DNA from 2 places in the Streptomyces sp. NPDC101181 genome. Region 1 is predicted to be linked to the other one. Evidence: predicted binding sites of a transcription regulator. Region 1 holds the regulator's gene; the other holds the start of a gene.
The links. The regulator HrcA, encoded in region 1, represses chaperone genes, less so after heat shock. The targets are predictions, from matches to a motif close to TTNGCACTCNGNNNNNCNGAGTGCNAA.

Region 1 (3,405 bases):
CCACCCGGCCCAGGAGTTGGGGTTCAAGATCCTTGTAGCTGCGGACCGTGGACAGGATGTGCTGCCAGGCCGCCCCGGTGTTCTCCGGCCACCCCAGCGCCCGGCACACCCCGGTCTTCCAGTCCTGCCCGCGCGGGACGACCGGCCAGGCATCGATCCCCACCGACGACGGCTTCACCGCCTCCCAGACGTCGATGTACGGGTGCCCCACCACCAGCACGTGGTCGCCGGTCACCTGGGCGGCGATCCGCGACTCCTTGGAACCGGGCACCAGATGGTCCACCAGCACCCCCAGCCGGGCGTCCGGCCCCGGCGCGAACTCCGCGACGATCGAGGGAAGGTCGTCGATGCCCTCCAGGTACTCCACGACCACGCCCTCGATGCGCAGGTCGTCGCCCCACACCCGCTCCACCAGCTCCGCGTCGTGCCGCCCCTCCACGTAGATCCGCCCCGCCCGCGCCACCCGGGCCCGCGCCCCGGGCACCGCCACCGAACCGGACGCCGTACGGGTGGGGCGCACCGGGCCGCCCGCCGAGGGGCGCACCAGCGTGACCACCGTGCCCTCCAGCAGGAAGCCGCGCGGCTCCATCGGGAAGACCCGGTGCTTGCCGAACCGGTCCTCCAGGGTCACCGTGGGCCCCTGGGCCGTCTTCTCGCAGCGGATCACCGCCCCGCAGAATCCGGTGGCGACCTCCTCCACCACCAGATCGGGCTCGGCGGGCACCTCGGGCACGGGGGCGGACTTCTTCCACGGCGGGGTCAGGTCCGGCTGGTAGCTGCGCATGCCCCGACGATAATCGTCACGCCACCCCGAACCGCTCCGCCAGCGCCGCCCGTTGCGCCCGGACGAACGCCGCGTCCACCGCCGCCCCGTGCCCCGGGACGTACACCGCGTCCTCACCGCCCAGCCCGAGCAGCCGCTCCAGCGCGGCGGGCCAGCGCGCGGGAACCGCGTCCGGGCCCGCCTGCGGGTCGCCCGACTCCTCGACCAGATCGCCGCAGAACACCACCGGCGCGTCCGGGCCCGCCCCCGGCACCAGCACCGCGAGGTCGTGGCTGCTGTGGGCGGGCCCCAGATCGGCCAGCACCACCCGGCGGCCGCCGCCCAGATCCACCGTCAGCTCGCCGCGCACCTCGTGGCGCGGGAGGACCAGCGTGTCCGCCGACCCGGCCGCCTCGTCCTCCGGCACCCCGTGGCACACCGCCGACGCGTACAGCTCCCCCTCCGCGCCCCGCAGCGCGGCGGCGAGGCCCGCCGAGCCGTACACCTCGGCCCCGGCGAACGCCGCGGTGCCCAGCACGTGGTCGAAGTGCGGGTGGCTCAGTGCGACATGCGTCACCCGGCGCCCCAGCAGCGCCTCGGCCTGCCGCCGCACCTCGGCCCCCTCGCGCAGCGTCGAGCCCGTGTCGCAGAGCAGCACCCCCGTCGTCCCGGCGACCAGCGCGACGGTGGCGTCCCAGCCCGGGAGCCGCCGTCTGCCGACACCGTTGCCCAACCGCTCCCAGCCGAAGTCTTCCCAAGGGACGTCCATGCGACGACGCTATCGGCGACGACCTGGGCACTCCCGGCGGGGCGTGGCCGGTCGCCCTTGCCCCTGCCCCACCCCACCCCCGTACACTGACCGCGGGGATTGCTGGCACTCGTACGCACCGAGTGCCAGACAGGGACCGCGGAACCACAGCTGGAGGTGTGCGCGATGCTCAGCGAACGCAGACTCGAAGTGCTGCGCGCCATCGTCCAGGACTACGTGGGCACCGAGGAGCCCGTCGGCTCCAAGGCGCTCACCGAGCGCCACCAGCTGGGCGTCTCCCCGGCCACCGTCCGCAACGACATGGCGGTGCTGGAGGACGAGGGTTTCATCGCGCAGCCGCACACGAGCGCGGGACGCATCCCGACGGACAAGGGGTACCGCCTCTTCGTGGACAAGCTCGCGGGCGTCAAGCCGCTGTCCTCGCCCGAGCGCCGGGCCATCCAGAACTTCCTGGACGGCGCGGTCGACCTGGACGACGTGGTCGGGCGCACCGTGCGGCTGCTCGCGCAGCTGACCCGGCAGGTCGCGGTCGTGCAGTACCCCTCGCTGACCCGCTCGACCGTGCGGCACGTGGAGCTGCTGTCGCTGGCCCCCGCCCGGCTGATGCTCGTCCTGATCACGGACACCGGCCGGGTCGAGCAGCGTATGATCGACTGTCCCGCGCCGTTCGGCGAGGCATCGCTCGCGGATCTGCGGGCCCGGCTCAACAGCCGGGTCGTCGGACGCCGCTTCGCGGATGTCCCGCGACTGGTGCGGGAGCTGCCGGAATCCTTCGACAGCGAGGACCGGGGGACGGTCTCCACGGTTCTCTCCACCCTCCTCGAAACCCTGGTCGAGGAGACGGAGGAGCGGCTGATGATCGGCGGCACCTCCAACCTCACCCGCTTCGGACACGACTTCCCGGTGATGATCCGGCCGGTGCTGGAAGCACTGGAGGAACAGGTCGTCCTGCTGAAGCTGCTCGGTGAGGCCACGGACTCGGGCATGACCGTACGGATCGGGCACGAGAACGCCCACGAGGGGCTCACCTCCACATCCGTCGTCGCGGTCGGCTACGGTTCGGGCGACGAGGCAGTCGCCAAACTCGGCGTGGTCGGACCGACCCGCATGGACTACCCCGGAACGATGGGAGCGGTACGCGCAGTGGCACGTTACGTCGGACAGATCCTGGCGGAGTCGTAAGTGGCCACGGACTACTACGCCGTACTCGGCGTACGCCGCGACGCATCTCAGGACGAGATCAAGAAGGCATTCCGTCGGCTCGCCCGCGAGCTGCACCCGGATGTCAACCCGGACCCGAAGACCCAGGAGCGGTTCAAGGAGATTAACGCCGCCTACGAGGTGCTCTCGGACCCGCAGAAGAAGCAGGTCTACGACCTCGGCGGCGACCCGCTCGCCGCGGGCGGCGGAGGCGGCGGCGCGGGCGGGTTCGGCGCCGGGGGCTTCGGCAACTTCTCCGACATCATGGACGCGTTCTTCGGCAACGCCGCCCAGCGCGGGCCCCGCTCGCGCACCCGGCGCGGCCAGGACGCCATGATCCGTCTGGAGATCGACCTCAACGAGGCGGCCTTCGGCACCACCAAGGACATCCAGGTCGACACGGCGGTCGTCTGCACCACGTGCAGCGGCGAGGGCGCGGCCCCCGGCACCTCCGCCCAGACCTGCGACATGTGCCGCGGCCGCGGTGAGGTCTCGCAGGTCACCCGGTCCTTCCTGGGCCAGGTCATGACCTCGCGCCCCTGCCCGCAGTGCCAGGGCTTCGGTACGGTCGTGCCGACACCCTGCCCGGAGTGCGCCGGCGACGGCCGCATCCGCTCGCGCCGCACGCTCACGGTCAAGATCCCCGCAGGCGTCGACAACGGCACCCGCATCC
Region 2 (3,405 bases), on a different contig from region 1:
GCCTACCGCATGGACGGCTCACTCGCCACGGTTTTCGGCGAAACCGCCCGTACGTGTGTTGGCCTACGGTACGAGGTGCTGCAAGTAGCCATTCGGCCATGCCGAACAAGCGCACCGGCCCTCATCTGCCGTACGCCTGCTCCCCGCGAGCCCGTGAGCCCCCCGCGGAGCCCGGTCCGGACACGCCGACACGCCACAGGGGCGGCGCCTCCCGTGTGGGAGGCACCGCCCCTGTGGGACGTGCTCGGAACATCGATCAGCGGAGCGGGAGACCGGGGCCTCCGCGGCCGATCAGAAGTCCATGTCACCGCCCGGCATGCCACCCGGGGCGGCCGCGCCGGCCTTCTCGGGCTTGTCGGCGATGACGGCCTCGGTGGTGAGGAAGAGCGCGGCGATGGACGCGGCGTTCTGGAGGGCGGAGCGCGTGACCTTCGCCGGGTCGAGAATGCCCTCGGCGATCATGTCGACGTACTCACCGGTCGCGGCGTTGAGACCGTGACCGACCGCGAGGTTGCGGACCTTCTCCACGACGACGCCGCCCTCAAGGCCACCGTTGACGGCGATCTGCTTGAGCGGGGCCTCCAGCGCGAGCTTCACGGCGTTGGCGCCGGTCGCCTCGTCGCCCGTGAGGTCGAGCTTCTCGAAGACGGCCGTGGCCTGGAGCAGAGCCACGCCACCACCGGCGACGATGCCCTCCTCGACGGCGGCCTTGGCGTTGCGCACCGCGTCCTCGATGCGGTGCTTGCGCTCCTTCAGCTCCACCTCGGTGGCGGCACCGGCCTTGATGACGGCCACGCCGCCCGCGAGCTTCGCCAGGCGCTCCTGGAGCTTCTCGCGGTCGTAGTCCGAGTCGGAGTTCTCGATCTCGGCACGGATCTGGTTGACGCGGCCCTGGACCTGCTCGCTGTCACCGGCGCCGTCGACGATCGTCGTCTCGTCCTTGGTGATGACGACCTTGCGGGCGCGGCCGAGCAGGTCGAGACCGGCGTTCTCCAGCTTGAGGCCGACCTCCTCGGAGATCACGGTGCCGCCGGTGAGGATGGCGATGTCGGCGAGCATGGCCTTGCGGCGGTCACCGAAGCCCGGGGCCTTGACGGCGACGGACTTGAAGGTGCCCTTGATCTTGTTGACGACCAGGGTGGACAGGGCCTCGCCCTCGACGTCCTCGGCGATGATCAGCAGCGGCTTGCCCGACTGCATGACCTTCTCCAGCAGCGGGATCAGGTCCTTGACGCTGCCGACCTTCGAGTTGACGATCAGGATGTACGGGTCGTCGAGCGACGCCTCCATACGCTCCATGTCGGTGGCGAAGTACGCCGAGATGTAGCCCTTGTCGAAGCGCATACCCTCGGTGAGCTCCAGCTCCAGACCGAAGGTCTGGGACTCCTCGACGGTGATGACGCCTTCCTTGCCGACCTTGTCCATCGCCTCGGCGATCTTCGCGCCGATCTCGGTGTCGGCGGCGGAGATGGAGGCCGTCGAAGCGATCTGCTCCTTGGTCTCCACGTCCTTGGCCTGCTCCAGCAGGGCGGCGGAGACGGCCTCGACGGCCTTCTCGATGCCTCGCTTGAGGGCCATCGGGTTGGCGCCGGCGGCGACGTTGCGCAGGCCCTCGCGGACGAGCGCCTGGGCGAGAACGGTGGCGGTGGTCGTACCGTCGCCGGCTACGTCGTCCGTCTTCTTGGCGACCTCCTTGACGAGCTCCGCACCGATCTTCTCGTACGGGTCCTCGAGCTCGATCTCCTTGGCGATGGAAACACCATCGTTGGTGATCGTGGGCGCGCCCCACTTCTTCTCGAGGACGACGTTACGGCCCTTGGGGCCGAGGGTGACCTTGACGGCGTCGGCGAGCTGGTTCATCCCGCGCTCGAGACCGCGCCGTGCCTCCTCGTCGAACGCGATGATCTTGGCCATGTGAAGTGGTCCTCCCGGACAGGGGTGGATTGCTCCGGACCGAGGGGCGCCCGCGACGGACGGCCTGCCTGCGGGGTGGTTCCTTGCCCCACCGCGCCTGCGGGCCTCACCGGCCCGGTCCAAGTTCTGTCACTCTCACCTGGAGAGTGCTAACGCCAATGATTAGCACTCGACCCCCGAGAGTGCAAGCGCCTTCGGGGAGTACCCGCCACGCCCCGCGCCCCACGCGGCCCCGCCCGCGAAGCCGCGCGCCCCGGGACGCGCGCAGGGCCCGATCCCCTGATCCGGGGTCGGGCCCTGCGTGCGTGAGTGGTGTCGTCGGACGACCGCGCCGAACTCAGCCGACGGCGAGCTTGACCATGTCGGCCTGGGGCCCCTTCTGGCCCTGCGAGATCTCGAATTCAACTCGCTGACCCTCTTCGAGGGTGCGGTACCCGTCCATCTGGATCGCGCTGTAGTGGACGAAAACATCCGCACCACCGTCGACCGCGATGAAGCCGTACCCCTTCTCCGCGTTGAACCACTTGACGGTGCCCTGAGCCATGCCCAACTCCCCTATTACTGGCCCTTGCACGGGACCGCACTTCGCGGGCCCGGGTCGCGACCCACCCTCCGACAGGAGAGGGTGCGCGGCGCCGTAGCGCGTCGACCGCGGCTGAATGTATCCGCCCAACTGCCCTCTGCAACAGGTCAATCGGACGAGAATTCCGGGCACGGAAGAACGCCCGAATATGCGGGAGTGCCGAAATTTACGGGCAAGTCGGGCCAGGCAAAGGGCACTTAAGCCGCAAGAGGTCCACGTACTTTGGCTGCTTCTTATCGGGGCCGGGCGCGTTCTCATATGCGGGCGGCACGAGCAGCGGAGGGGCGTTCCCCAACTGTACCGCGCTCAACCATGCAGAATTGCCCCCTCCGCTTGTGGCGCGGAGGGGGCAACAGGGGCCGGGCGGCCGGGGGCCGCGGGCGGGGAGGCGGTCAGCAGCCGCCGGCCACGGCCGGGATGATCGAGACACCGGCGCCGTCGGGCGTGGCCGCGTCCAGGCCGCCCTCGAAGCGCACGTCGTCGTCGTTGACGTAGACGTTGACGAAGCGGCGCAGCTTGCCCTGGTCGTCCAGGACGCGGGCGGCGATGCCCGGGTGGTCCTTCTCCAGGGACTCGATGACCTCGGAGAGCTTCGCCCCCTCCGCCGTGACCTCGGCCTGGCCGCCCGTGTACGTACGCAGGATGGTGGGGATGCGGACCTTGACGCTCATGGTGGTGCCCTTCTTCCTTCGTTACGGGGTGGTCAGGCGGAGGCGAGACCGGCGGCGCGGAACGCGTCCAGGCTCGGCTTGATGGTCGCCGTGGCCTGCGACGTCGGGGCGACCGCGTCGAGCGTCTTGAGCCCGTCGCCGGTGTTCAGCACGACGGTGGTGAGCGAGGGGTCGATCACCCCCGCCTCGATCAGCTTCTTCGTCACGCCGAGCGTGACCCCGCCCGCCGTCTCACCG

Region 2: groL (chaperonin GroEL) is a predicted target of HrcA. The motif match lies at 2,077-2,103, and genes of this name have one in related genera.

What each region holds. Positions count from the first base shown of each region.
Region 1 covers NZ_JBIWOX010000004.1:246,790-250,194, reverse strand. The annotation lists gene ACIRRU_RS09565 (DUF3097 domain-containing protein) at 1-784, opposite strand, end outside; gene ACIRRU_RS09560 (MBL fold metallo-hydrolase) at 801-1,532, opposite strand; gene hrcA (heat-inducible transcriptional repressor HrcA) at 1,698-2,714, shown strand; gene dnaJ (molecular chaperone DnaJ) at 2,715-3,405, shown strand, end outside.
Region 2 covers NZ_JBIWOX010000002.1:173,653-177,057, reverse strand. The annotation lists gene groL (chaperonin GroEL) at 292-1,914, opposite strand; gene ACIRRU_RS04395 (cold-shock protein) at 2,252-2,458, opposite strand; gene ACIRRU_RS04390 (MoaD/ThiS family protein) at 2,890-3,168, opposite strand; gene thrC (threonine synthase) at 3,201-3,405, opposite strand, start outside.